One region of the Micromonospora sp. M42 genome, then DNA from elsewhere that is predicted to be linked to it. Evidence: predicted binding sites of a transcription regulator. Region 1 holds the regulator's gene; the other holds the start of a gene.
The links. Region 1 encodes HrcA, which represses chaperone genes, less so after heat shock. Its sites were predicted from a motif close to GGTTNGCACNCTCNNNNNGAGNGTGCNAACC; they were not measured.
Positions count from the first base shown of each region.

Region 2: the regulator HrcA is predicted to act here: its motif matches at 3,340-3,370, upstream of groES (co-chaperone GroES).

Region 1 is NZ_KK037233.1:5,793,678-5,800,596, forward strand. Features, by position in the region: gene MCBG_RS26755 (enoyl-CoA hydratase-related protein) at 1-217, opposite strand, end outside; gene hemW (radical SAM family heme chaperone HemW) at 237-1,460, shown strand; gene MCBG_RS32075 (DUF4870 domain-containing protein) at 1,500-2,144, opposite strand; gene hrcA (heat-inducible transcriptional repressor HrcA) at 2,378-3,400, shown strand; gene dnaJ (molecular chaperone DnaJ) at 3,474-4,619, shown strand; gene MCBG_RS26780 (16S rRNA (uracil(1498)-N(3))-methyltransferase) at 4,621-5,355, shown strand; gene MCBG_RS26785 (SDR family NAD(P)-dependent oxidoreductase) at 5,371-6,132, opposite strand; gene MCBG_RS26790 (histidine triad nucleotide-binding protein) at 6,226-6,570, shown strand; gene MCBG_RS26795 (serine hydrolase domain-containing protein) at 6,567-6,919, shown strand, end outside.
Region 2 is NZ_KK037233.1:5,151,740-5,158,658, reverse strand. Features, by position in the region: partial or broken gene MCBG_RS35325 (molybdopterin-dependent oxidoreductase) at 1-1,055, opposite strand, end outside; gene groL (chaperonin GroEL) at 1,179-2,822, opposite strand; gene groES (co-chaperone GroES) at 2,893-3,207, opposite strand; gene MCBG_RS23835 (THUMP-like domain-containing protein) at 3,464-4,696, shown strand; gene ybaK (Cys-tRNA(Pro) deacylase) at 4,751-5,230, shown strand; gene MCBG_RS23825 (sugar ABC transporter substrate-binding protein) at 5,435-6,538, shown strand; gene MCBG_RS23820 (ATP-binding cassette domain-containing protein) at 6,642-6,919, shown strand, end outside.

The sequences.
Region 1 (6,919 bases):
CGGTCTCCTTCAGGTCGGCGCCGGAGCAGAAGACCGGGCCGGTGTGGTCGAGCACGATCGCGCGTACCGCGTCGTCGGCGACCGCGTCGGCGAGCCCGGCCAGCAGCTGGGTCATCAGGGGCGTGGAGAGCGCGTTGCGGTTGTGCGGGCTGTCCAGGGTGAGGGTGGTCACCCCACGGGCCGTGGCGACTCGCACGAGAGCGTCCGGAGAGGTCATGCCGGGCACACTAGTGGCCATGCCCGGCGTCCTTCCAGAAGGCGAACCCGTCCCGCGCGACGGATCGCTGCCCGCCACCGCCCGTCGCGCCGTCGGCGCGCGCGGCTTCGGCGTGTACGTCCACGTGCCGTTCTGCGCCAGCCGGTGCGGTTACTGCGACTTCAACACGTACACCGCCTCCGAGCTGGGCGGCGGGGCGAGCCGGGAGACGTACGCCGACTCGGTGCTGGCCGAGCTGGCGCTGGCCGCCCGGGTGCTGGGCGACTCGCCGCCGCAGCGGGTCGACACCGTCTTCGTCGGCGGCGGCACGCCGACCCTGCTGCCCGCCGACGACCTGGCCCGGATCCTCGACGGCATCGACCGCGTCTGGGGGCTGGCCGCCGACGCGGAGGTGACCACCGAGGCCAACCCGGAGTCGGTGACCCCGGAGTCGCTCAAGACGCTGCGGGCGGCCGGCTACACCCGGATCTCGCTGGGCATGCAGTCCGCCGCACCCGGGGTGCTCGCGGTGTTGGACCGGCGGCACAGCGCGGGCCGGGCCACCGCCGCCGCGCTGGAGGCGCGCGACGCCGGGTTCGAGCACGTGAACCTGGACCTGATCTACGGCACGCCGGGCGAGACGGCAGACGACTTCGCCGCCTCGCTGGCCCAGGTCGTCGACGCCGGGGTGGACCACGTCAGCGCGTACGCCCTGATCGTGGAGGACGGCACCCGGCTGGCCGCGCGGATGCGCCGGGGCGAGCTGCCGTACCCCTCCGACGACGTGGCGGCGGACCGCTACCTGGCCGCGGAGGCGGCGCTCGGCGCAGCCGGCTTCTCCTGGTACGAGGTGTCGAACTGGGCCCGCTCGGCGGCGGCGGCGTGCCGGCACAACCTGCTCTACTGGACCGGCGCCGACTGGTGGGGCCTGGGCCCGGGGGCGCACAGCCACGTCGGCGGCGTGCGCTGGTGGAACGTCAAACACCCGAGCGCGTACGCGGCGCGGCTGGCCGAGGGCGCCTCGCCGGCACTGGCCCGGGAGGTGCTCAGCGCGGACGAGCAGCACATGGAGGACGTGATGCTGCGGGTGCGGCTCGCCTCCGGGCTGCCGCTGGACGTGCTGGACGAGCCCGGCCGGGCGGGCGCCGAGCGGGCCCGGGACGCCGGGCTGCTCGACGCCGGGGCGTACGCGCGGGGGCTTGTGGTGCTGACGCTGCGCGGACGGCTGCTGGCCGACGCGGTGGTACGCGACCTGCTGCCGTGACCGGCGCCGGCCGGCCGCCCCCTCGGCCGGCCGGCGGTGTCACTTCACGAAGTTGTAGGTCATCGGGTAGCGGTAGAGCACACCCTCGTTGGCCTTGACCCCGCCGATGATCCCGAAGATCAACGGCACCAGCCAGACCAGCATCGGGACGAAGAACAGGATCCCGCAGGTGATGACCGTGATCACCCAGGCGAGGACGCTGGCGATGGTCCAGGTGATCTGGAAGTTCAGCGCCGCGACCGCGTGGGCGCGTACGGTCGGCGACTGCTGGCCGCGGGTCATCATCGCGATCAGCGGGGCGACCCAGCCGAGCAGACCGCCACCGATGATGACGCCCGCGGCGCCACCGAAGTGCGCCACCAGGGCCCAGGTCTTCTCGTCGTTGTTGGCGTACCCGGCCGGGCCGTAGCCGCCACCGCCGGGATAGCCGCCACCGGCGCCGTAGCCCGGCGCGCCGGCCGGCGGGGGGTAACCACCAGGGGGCGGGTAGCCGCCCGGCGGAGGCTGGGCACCGGGGGGCGGGTAGCCGCCCGGGGGCGGATAGTCACCGGGCGGGGGATACCCGCCCGCGCCCGGCGCGCCGGACAGTGGAGCGGTGGGCGGCTCGCCGGAGCCGTAGGGCGCCGACGGGTCGGGCTGGGGGCCGGAGTCCCCTGCTCCGGGAGGGCGAGGAGGTTCAGTCATGGAGGTCACGGTAGGGCCAGCGGGCAAGTCGCACCAGGGCGACACAGACCGAGCGTGACCGGCTGTTCGGCCCTGGCGTGCCGCGCGGTGTGGTGGGCCGCACCGCAGGTCCGTCAGGCGATCATCGCGTCGGTGGGGGTGCCGACGTAGACTGGCACTCGCTACAGTCGAGTGCCAGCCGCCCGGCGGATGCCGCGTGCCGGCCCGGCCGAGGTGTGTCAGGAGGTGGGGACATGGGTCTCGACGACCGCAAACTCGCCGTGCTGCGCGCGATCGTCGAGGACTACGTCGCCACGCAGGAGCCGGTGGGCAGCAAGGCCCTGGTCGAGCGGCACCAGCTCGGCGTCTCCCCGGCGACGGTGCGCAACGACATGGCGGTGCTGGAGGAGGAGGGCTACATCCGGCAGCCGCACACCAGCGCCGGCCGGGTGCCCACCGACCGCGGCTACCGCCTCTTCGTGGACCGGCTCTCCCGGGTCAAGCCGCTCAGCCCCGCCGAGCGCCGCGCCATCGAGCGCTTCCTGGTCGGCGCGGTCGACCTGGACGACGTGGTGCACCGCACGGTCCGGCTGCTCGCCCAGCTCACCCGGCAGGTCGCCGTGGTGCAGTACCCGAGCCTGGCCCGGTCCAAGGTGCGTCACCTGGAACTCGTGCCGATCTCCACCACCCGGCTGATGGTCGTCATGATCGCCGACACCGGCCGGGTCGAGCAGCGACTCGTCGAGCTGCCCGCCCCGGTTCCCGCCGACGACGTGACCGACCTGCGCCGGCTGGTGAACGAGAAGCTCGTCGGCAGCCAGCTCTCCGAGACGCCGCCGCTGGTGCAGGCCCTGGTGGACGAGTCCGCGCCGCACCTGCGCCCGGCCATGACCACGCTGTCCACGGTGCTGCTGGAGACGCTCGTGGAACGGCACGAGGAGCGCCTCGCGCTGGCCGGCCAGGCCAACCTCACCCGGGGCGGCCTGCTCGACTTCCAGGGCTCGCTGCGGCCGATCCTGGAGGCGCTCGAAGAAGAGGTAGTGCTGCTCAAACTGATCGGCGAGACCGAGCCGAGCACCACCCGCGTGCTGATCGGCGACGAGAACGAGTTCGACAACCTGCGGGCCGCCTCGGTGGTCAGCACCGGCTACGGACCGGGCAGCACCATCGTCGGTGGGCTCGGCGTGCTCGGGCCGACCCGGATGGACTACCCCGGCAATATCGCCATGGTGAGGGCCGTGGCACGCTACGTGGGCGAACTGCTGGCCCAGAACTGACCAGTCAGGGCCGACGGCCGGTTGCGGCCGACGACCGGAGCGACGCGAGACGAACATGAGGACACCTAACGCAGTGGCCAGGGACTACTACGGCATTCTCGGCGTGAGCCGGGAAGCCTCCGACGACGAGATCAAGCGCGCCTACCGCAAGCTGGCGCGGCAGTACCACCCGGACGTCAATCCGGACCCGGAGGCCCAGGAGAAGTTCAAGGACATCAACGCCGCGTACGAGGTCCTCTCGGACGACCGGAAACGGCAGATCGTCGACCTCGGCGGCGACCCGCTCGCCCCCGGCGGCGGTGGCATGGGCGGCCCGGGCGGGCCCGGCGGCGCCGGTCCGTTCGTCGGTTTCCAGGACATCATGGACGCGTTCTTCGGCGGCGCGGCGGGCGGCAGCCGGGGACCCCGGCCGCGCACCCGGCCCGGCGCGGACGCGATCCTGCGCCTGGAACTGGACCTCAACGAGACCGCGTTCGGCGTCGAGGCGCCGATCACCGTCGACACCGCGGTGCTCTGCACCACCTGCTCCGGCGCCGGCACCGCCGCCGGCACCCACCTGGCCACCTGCGAGGCGTGCGCCGGCCGGGGCGAGGTGCAGTCGGTGCAGCGCACGTTCCTCGGCCAGGTGGTCTCCGCCCGGCCGTGCACCGTCTGCCAGGGCTACGGCACCACCATCCCGCATGCCTGCCCGACCTGCGCCGGTGAGGGCCGGGTGCGTACCCGCCGCTCGCTGACCGTCAAGATCCCGGCCGGCGTCGAGGACGGCATGCGGATCCGCCTGGCCCAGCAGGGCGAGGTCGGCCCGGGCGGCGGCACCGCCGGGGACCTCTACGTGGAGATCCACGAGCGGCCGCACGACGTCTACTCCCGCAAGGGCGACGACCTGCACTGCCGGGTGACGGTGCCGATGACCGCCGCCGCGCTCGGCACCCGGCTGACCATCAAGACGCTGGACAGCGAGGAGACCGTCGACGTCAAGCCCGGCACCCAGCCCGGCAGCACGCTGCGGCTGCGCGCCCGGGGCGTACCGCACCTGCGCGGCACCGGCCGGGGTGACCTCTACGTGCACCTGGACGTGCGTACCCCGACCAAGCTCGACGCCGACCAGGAGCGGATGCTGCGCGACTTCGCCAAGACCCGCGGCGAGGAGGTCGCCGAGCTGACCAAGCAGGGCGGCTTCTTCTCCCGGATGCGCGACGCCTTCAACGGGCACGCCTGAGGTGTCCGCCCCGCTGTTCCTGGTCGAGGCGCTGCCCACCGGTGACACGCTGACGCTGGACGGCCCGGAGGGCCACCACGCGGCCACCGTGCAGCGGCTGCGGGCCGGTGAGGAGCTGCTGCTCGCCGACGGCCGGGGCGGCACCGCCGCCGCGGTGGTCACCGCCGTCGGCCGGGGCGCGCTCGACCTGCGCGTCACCAGCCGGGGGTACGCGGACGCGCCCGTCCCGCGGCTCGTCGTGGTGCAGGGCATCGCCAAGGGCGACCGGGGTGAACTCGCCGTGCAGGCGATGACCGAGGTCGGGGTGGACGAGATCGTGCCGTGGGCGGCGTCCCGCTCGGTGGCGCAGTGGCGCGGCGACCGGGGCGTACGGGCCCGGCAGAAGTGGGTGGCCACCGCCCGGGAGGCGGCCAAGCAGGCCCGCCGCCCGTGGCTGCCGGTGGTGGCCGGCGCCCCGGACGAGTCCACCGCCACGGTGGCCCGCCGGATCGCCGGCGCGGCCGCCGCGTTCGTGCTGCACGAGGGCGCGCAGGACCGGCTGACCACAGTCGACCTGCCGACGGCCGGGGAGATCGTCCTGGTGGTCGGCCCGGAGGGCGGCATCGCCGACCACGAGCTGGCCACGTTCGCCGAGGCGGGCGCCCGCACGGTCCGCCTGGGCCCGTCGGTGCTGCGTACGTCCACAGCAGGCGTGGCCGCCCTGACAGTCCTGGCCACCCGCCTGACCCACTGGTAGCGGGGGAGGCGTGGGTCAGGAGCGGAGGTAGGAAGCGCCGTTCAGGTCGATGATCGTTCCTGAGGCCCACTCGGCCTCGGGGCTCGCCAGCCAGTGCACCGCCGCCGCGATCTCCTCCGGACGCGCCACCCGGTGGAACGGGGACTGCGCGCGTACCGCCTCGCCCCGCTCTGCCTTCAGATGCTCGTTGGTCATGTCCGTCTCGACGAAGCCGGGCGCCACGCAGGCCACCCCGATGCCGTACGGCGCCAGGGCCACCGCCAGCGACTGGGCCATCGCGTTCATCCCGGCCTTGCTGGCCCCGTACGCCGGGTTGGCCGGCTCGCCCCGGAACGCGCCCCGGGACGAGACGTTGACGATCCGGCCCCCACTGTCGCGCATGTGCTGCGCGGCGCACCAGGCCGCGTTCGCCGCGCCGACCAGGTTGGTGTCGAGCACCTCCCGCCACCGCGCCCGCCACTGCTCGTAGCTGCTCGCGAAGACCGGGTGCGGGGGATCGGCCGGCCCGAACACGCCCGCGTTGTTCACCAGCACGTCGAGACCGCCGAGCCGCTGGGCCGCCTCGTCCACCATGGCGCGTACCGCGTCGGGGTCGGCCAGGTCGGCGCGTACCACCACGTGCCCGTCGCCGGGCAGCTCGGCGCGCAGCCGCTCCGCCAGCTCGGCGGAGTCCCGGTGGTGGATCGCCACCCGGTCCCCACCTGCGGCGAACGCTCGCGCCACCGCCCGCCCGATGCCCCGCGAGGCCCCCGTCACCAGCACCGCCCGTCCCGCCATGGCGGCCATCCTGCCGCACCGGCCCGGGGTGTTAAGAAGGGCCCCTTCCCATGCCGGAGGCGTTAAGCGGGGGCCCCTCCTTACACTGCTGCGATGGACTGCCTCTTCTGCCGGATCGTCGCCGGGGAGATTCCCGCCACCATCGTCCGCGAGACCGCCACCACCCTGGCCTTCCGGGACATCGACCCGAAGGCGCCCACGCACGTGCTGGTGATCCCGAAGGAGCACTACGCCGACGTGGCCACGCTGGCCCAGGGCGCGCCCGAACTGGCCGGTGAGGTGCTCCAGACCGCCGCCGTGGTGGCAGAGGAGGAGGGCCTGACCGTGGACGGGTTCCGGCTGATGTTCAACACCGGCCCGTACGGCGGCCAGGAGGTCTTCCACGTGCACGCCCACCTGCTCGGCGGCGCGCCGCTCGGCCCGATGCTCTGCCGATGACCGACGTCTCGGACCGGCTCGGCCGGATGGTGCGCCAGGCCCAGGCCACCGGGCGGATCCCGGCGGTGTCGGCCGCCCTGCACCGCGCCGACCGGCCGCTCTGGACCTGCGCCGTGGGCGACACCGGCAACGACACCCCGCTGGGGCCGGAGACGGTGTTCCGGATCGGCTCGGTCACCAAGACGTTCACCGCGGTACTCGTCATGCAGTGCCGCGACGACGGCCTGCTCGACCTGGACGACCCGGTCGGGCGGCACCTCGACCTGCCGGCGCACGGCGAGCTGACCGTACGCCGGCTGCTGTCGCACACCGCCGGCCTGCAACGCGAGCCCCACGGCGACGTGTGGGA
Region 2 (6,919 bases), 640 kb from region 1:
CAGGCGAGCGTCACGTAGCGCTCGACCAGCGGGCGGGCGAGCAGGTCGTCGAAGCTCAGCTCGATCGGGTTGCGGACCCGCCCGTGGATGCGCAGCCGCCAGGTGACCGGGTCCACCTGCGGCACCACCAGCGCGGTGTCGATCCGGTAGAACTCCCGGTTCGGCGTGACGTACGGCGCGAGCCGGGACAGCGACAGGTCCGCTCCGGCCGGCACCGGTGGGGCGGGCGCGACCGGGGCGGGCAGCGTCACCGCGTCCCGGGCCGCCGATACGCCGCGCCGGCCGGCCAGCCAGTGCCCGCCCAGCCCGGCCACCGCCGCCGCGCCGGTGAGCAGCCCGGCGCCACGCAGGAACCGCCGCCGCGACTCCGCGTCGTCGTGCCGGACCGGCTCCCAGCCGCCCGGCGTCTCCCCCTCCCGGGCCAGCGCGGCGACCGCCGGAGGCGGGGCGGATGGCTGGGGCGACGCGGACGGCGGCTCGCTGTCCCCCATACATCCTAAGCTACCCGAAAACTGTACCAGGATGAAAATACTCTGAACTGACCTCCTGGTGAAGCTCTGTGGAAGAACCCAAAATGGAAGGTGACCCCATGCTTTATGAACACCCGCTCATGCCGTACTGTGCTAATGCAGTGGTCCAAGGCTGACTCCAAACATCTGTCCATAAGCGCGTAACGTTGACCAGTGAGGGCAGCGTTCGAAGGCGTCCGCGCCGGCCCGGGTCAGCGCGGCGGCGACACCGAGCGCGGCGAAACGCGGCGATGCCGGCCAGGCCGATCACCAGCGCCGGGCCGCTCCCAGGCCCAGCAGCGCGCCGAAGACGGCCAGCAGCAGCGCCGTCCCGATCAGCAGCGCGATCTTGTCGTACGTGCCGAAGACGTCGATGGCGAGCTGCTTGAGCGACTCGGGCACCAGGTCGACGACGAGTCCGCCGACGGCGACGAGTGGAGCGGACCGGGGGCCGGTCAGGACCGCCACGGGTTCGGCGGCGCCGAGCGCCACCACGGCGGCGACGACACCGGCCGACGCCGCCCGGCGGGGGGAGAGGGTGCTCACGGGCTCCAGTCTGGTCGCCCCGCGGGCCCGGCTGCCAATCTCGTCAGCGATCCGTAAGGACATATGCGTCAGGGCACACCACCGGGTCGGCGGTGTGCCCTGACGTCGGGCGTACTCCTCGGGTCAGAAGCCCGGGCCGTGCTGGTGGCCGTGCCCGTGCGAGTGGCCGTGGCCACCGGCGGCCGGCTCCGGCTCGGCCGGCTTCTCCACCACGAGGCTCTCGGTGGTGAGCAGCAGGCCGGCGATCGAGGCGGCGTTGCTGACCGCGTTGCGGGTCACCTTCACCGGGTCGATGATGCCGGACTTGGCCAGGTCGACGTACTCGCCGGTGGCGGCGTCGAGGCCGTGGCCCCAGTCCTTGCCGACGACCTTCTGCACCACCACGTAGCCGTCGTGGCCGGCGTTCTGGGCGATCCAGCGCAGCGGCTCGACGAGCGACTTGCGCACGATCGAGACGCCGACCTTCTCGTCACCGGTGAAGCCCAGGTCGTCGTCGAGCGCCGGCAGGATCTGGGCCAGGGCGGCGCCGCCACCCGGGACCGTGCCCTCCTCGACCGCGGCCTTGGTCGCGGCGATGGCGTCCTCGATGCGGTGCTTGCGCTCCTTCATCTCGACCTCGGTGGCCGCGCCGACCTTGATCACGGCGATGCCGCCGGAGAGCTTCGCCAGCCGCTCGGCCAGCTTCTCCCGGTCCCACTCCGAGTCGGAGGCCTCGATCTCCTTGCGGATCTGGGCGACCCGGTCGGCGACCTCGGAGGCCTGCCCGCCACCGTCGACGACAGTGGTGTTCTCCTTGTCGACCACGACGCGGCGGGCGGTGCCGAGCACCTCCAGGCCGACCTGGTCGAGCTTGTAGCCCAGCTCCGGGGCGACCAGCTCGGCGCCGGTCAGGATCGCCATGTCCTGGAGCATCGCCTTGCGGCGGTCGCCGAAGCCGGGGGCCTTGACCGCGCAGACCTTGACGGTCTTGCGCAGCGCGTTGACCACGAGCGTCGACAGGGCCTGGCCCTCGACGTCCTCGGCGACGATGAGCAGCGGCTTGTTGTTCTGGAGAACCTTCTCCAGCAGCGGCAGCAGCTCCTCGATCGCCGAGATCTTCTGCGTGGTGATCAGGATGTACGGGTCCTCCAGGACCGCCTCCTGCGCCTCCAGGTCGGTGACGAAGTTCGGCGAGATGAAGCCCTTGTCGAACTGGAGACCCTCGGTCACCTCCAGCTCGGTGGTGAGCGCGGAGCCCTCCTCGACGGTGATGACGCCGTCGCGGCCGACCTTCTCCATCGCCTCGGCGATCAGCTCACCGATCGCGGCGTCCTGCGCGGAGACGGTCGCGACGTGCGCGATCGACTCCTTGCCGGCGACCTCGACGGCCTTGCCGAGCAGCGCCTCGGAGACCTTGGCGGCCGCCGCGTCGATGCCCCGCTTCAGGCCGGTCGGGTTGGCGCCGGCGGCCACGTTGCGCAGGCCCTCGCGGACCATGGCCTGGGCCAGCACGGTGGCGGTGGTGGTCCCGTCGCCGGCGACGTCGTTGGTCTTGGTCGCCACCTCCTTGACCAGCTGCGCGCCGAGGTTCTCGTACGGGTTGGTGAGCTCGATCTCCTTGGCGATGGTCACGCCGTCGTTGGTGATCGTGGGCGCACCGAACTTCTTGTCCAGGACGACGTTGCGCCCGCGCGGGCCGAGGGTGACCTTGACCGCGTCCGCGAGGGCGTTGACACCGTGCTCGAGCAGGTGCCGGGCGTCGTCCGAGAAGCTGAGGATCTTCGCCATCAGTATCCCTTCGAAGCGACGTTGCCCCGGCCCGGCGAGCCGGACCGGGGCAACGACACTGATCGGTTGCTTACTTCTCGATGACCGCGAGGACGTCGCGGGCGGAGAGCACCAGGTACTCCTCGCCGGCGTACTTGACCTCGGTGCCGCCGTACTTCGAGTAGAGGACGGTGTCGCCGACCTTCACGTCGATCGGCACGCGGTTGCCCTTGTCGTCGATCCGGCCCGGGCCGACAGCGAGGACGGTGCCCTCCTGCGGCTTCTCCTTGGCGGTGTCGGGGATCACGATGCCCGAGGCGGTGGTGGTCTCGGCCTCGTTCGCCTGGACCACGATGCGGTCCTCGAGCGGCTTGATCGCAACCTTGGTCGCGGTAGTCACGGGCATACCCTCCCGGGTACTTGGTGTCGTTGCCGGCCGGCGTGCCGACCAGCGTCAATCTGCCACATGCCACCGGGCGGGGCCGTCGTCGCGGGTGCCGGTCCGCCTGGCGCTCAACCCCCGGGCACGAGGCTCGGGCGTTGGCACCCTCAGGGTGAGAGTGCTAATCGCAGGTTATTCCTCGGCTAGCACTCCGTCAAGGAGAGTGCCAACGCGCGTCGCCCTCCGTGTCGCGCCGGAACCGGCCCGGGAGAATGGGCGCGTGGATCTCGACCTGCTCGCCGTGCTGCGTACCCCCGAGGGGTCGGCGGCGCTCGCCGCGGCCGGGCGGGGGGCCGGCGGCGACCCGCTGGCGGCGGCGGCCGCGCTGCGCTCGGCCGGGATTCCGGGCGACCTCGCCGCCGCCGCGCTGACCCAGGCCGAGCTGCGCCGCCGGGCAGCAGGCAAGTTCGGCGCGGCGGCGGCCGGGATGTTCCTCACCCGGCCCGGGCTGGAGCAGGCCACCCGCGGGGTGGTCGCCGGCCGCCGGGCCGCACGGCTGCGCGCCGCGGGCGTGACCACGCTGGCCGACCTGGGTTGCGGCCTGGGCGCCGACGCGCTCGCCGCTGCCCGCGCCGGCATCCGGGTGTACGCGGTGGAGGCCGACCCGCTGACCGCCGCGATGGCCGCCGCGAACGCCGAGGCGGCCGGGCTCGCCGATCTGGTGACAGTCGAGTGCGGCGACGCCACGGAGTTCGACGTGAGCCGCGTCGACGGCGCGTTCTGCGATCCGGCGCGGCGGCGGGCCGGCACCGGGCGGCGCGTCTTCGACCCGAACTCCTACTCGCCGCCGTGGGACTTCGTCATCGGTCTCGCCGCGCGGGTGCCGCGCACAGTGGTGAAGGTCGCGCCGGGGCTGGACCACGCGCTGATCCCGGCGGGCGCCGAGGCGGAGTGGGTGAGCGTGGACGGCGACCTGGTCGAGGCAGCGCTCTGGTGCGGCGAGCTGGCCGGCGTACCGCGCCGCGCCACCCTGCTGCGCGAGAAGGAAGGGCCCCTTCTTAACGCCTCCGGTAGTAAAAGGGTCCCTTCCTATCACCTCACCGGCACGGGCGCGCAGGAGGCGCCGGTGGGGCCGGTCCGGCGCTTCCTCTACGACCCGGACCCGGCGGTGGTGCGCGCGCACCTGGTCGCCGAGCTGGCCACGGACCTCGACGCCACGCTCGCCGACCCGTCGATCGCCTACCTGTACGCCGACGAGGCCCGGCCCACCCCGTTCGCCCGCTGCCTGGAGATCACCGACGTGCTGCCGTTCTCGCTGAAGCGGCTGCGCGCCCTGCTGCGGGAACGCCGGGTCGGCCGGGTGGAGATCCGCAAGCGCGGGTCGGCGCTGGAGCCGGAGAAGCTGCGCCGTGACCTGCGGCTGTCCGGCGAGGCGGCGGCCGACCTGGTGCTGACCCGGGTGGCGGGCGACCCCACGGTGCTCGTGTGCCGGCCGGTTCCGGTCGGCGGCTGACCCGGCTCACGTTTCCAGCTCGCGGTGTCGCGGCGCGCGGGTTAGCTTGAGCCCGTGGCGGGCCCTGGCACTCCGGCGATCGCGTTGCTGAGCAAGCGGAAGATCGCCCACAGCATCCACCCGTACGACGTCTCGCCGGACGCGCCGAACTACGGCGCGCTCGTGGCCGCGGCGCTCGGGGTGGCACCGGACCGGGTGTTCAAGTCGCTGGTCACCGAGGTCGACGGCGGGCTGACCGTGGCGGTGGTGCCGGTGACCGGCGAGCTGGACCTGAAGGCGCTGGCCGCCGCGGTGGGCGGCAAGCGCGCGGTGATGGCGGACCGGGCGGTGGCCGAGCGGGCGACCGGGTACGTGCGGGGCGGCATCAGTCCGCTCGGCCAACGTAAGCGGCTACCGACAGTCGTCGACTCCTCGGCGCTGGCGCACCCGACCGTGTACGTGTCGGCGGGCCGCCGGGGATTGCAGGTGCAGCTCACGCCGACGGATCTGGTGGCGCTCACCGGGGCGGCCACGGCATCGATCGCCGCCACCTGAGCGGGCTCGTGACGGTACGTGTGGGAGCGTTCCCGGAGCGCGCTCTCCCGGCGGTGTCCCGCGGGTGACAACCGCGTTGCTGAATTGTTACCGCCGCCAACAAACTTCTGACCTCGGCAGTCTTGCGGCGCATGGGAGGCGGGGAATACGTTGCCGGACACAACAAAACATCACCACTCCCCCACCTCCGAAAGGACCCTGCACATGCGCAAGGGCTTCCTCACCTTCGCGGCCGTCGGTCTCCTCGCGACCGGCAGCATGGCCGCCTGCGGTGACAACGGCGGTTCTTCCGACGAGGCCGGCGGCTCCAACGCCAAGAAGCCGAAGATCGGCGTGATCCTGCCGGACAGCAAGTCCTCCGCCCGCTGGGAGGGCGCGGACCGCAAGTACCTCAAGGCGGCGTTCGACGCGGCCGGCGTCGACTCCGACATCCAGAACGCGCAGAACGACAAGACCGCGTTCCAGACCATCGCCGACCAGATGATCACCAGCGGCGTCAACGTCCTGATGATCGTCAACCTGGACTCCGGCACCGGCAAGGCCGTGCTCGACAAGGCCAAGTCGCAGGGCGTCGCGACCATCGACTACGACCGGCTGACCCTGGGCGGCTCCGCCCAGTACTACGTCAGCTTCGACAACGAGGCCGTCGGCAAGCTCCAGGGCGAGGGCCTGAGCAAGTGCCTGACCGACAAGGGCGTCAAGAACCCGTCGATCGCGTACCTCAACGGCTCGCCGACCGACAACAACGCCACCCTGTTCAAGAACGGGTACGACTCGGTGCTCAAGCCGAAGTTCGACTCGAAGGAGTACACCAAGGTCGCCGACGACCCGGTGCCGGCCTGGGACAACGCGCAGGCCGCCACGATCTTCGAGCAGCAGATGACCAAGGCCGGCGGCAAGATCGACGGCGTGCTCGCCGCCAACGACGGTCTCGGCAACGCGGCCATCTCGGTGCTGAAGAAGAACAAGCTCAACGGCAAGGTCCCGGTGACCGGTCAGGACGCCACCAAGGAGGGCCTGCAGAACATCCTCGCCGGTGACCAGTGCATGACCGTCTACAAGGCGGTCAAGAAGGAGGCGGACGCCGCCGCCGAGCTGGCCATCGCGCTCGCCAAGGGTGAGCGGAAGGACACCGGCCAGACGGTCAAGGACCCGGAGGGCAACCGGGACGTGCCGGCCGTGCTGCTGGAGCCCAAGGCCATCTTCAAGGACAACGTCAAGGACGTCGTGGCCGACGGCTACGTCACCAAGGAAGAACTCTGCACCGGTGCCTTCGCGAAGCTCTGCACCGACGCCGGCGTGAGCTGACCCACCCGCCTCAGGCGGCGCCGCCCGGCACGGGTTCTCCCGTGCCGGGCGGCGCCCGCGCCGGACGGGATCCGAGACCTCCCTCCGCCCAAAGGAGAACCCCGTGTCCGCAACCCCCCTGCTGGAGCTACGCGGGATCGACAAGAGCTTCGGTCCCGTCCAGGTGCTGCGCGACGTCGCCTTCGCCGCGCACCCCGGCGAGGTGACCGCGCTCGTCGGTGACAACGGCGCCGGCAAGTCGACCCTGGTCAAGTGCATCAGCGGCATCCACCCCACCGACGCCGGCGAGTTCCTCTTCGACGGCCGGCCGGTGACCATCAACAGCCCCCGGGACGCCGCCGCGCTCGGGATCGAGGTCGTCTACCAGGATCTCGCGCTCTG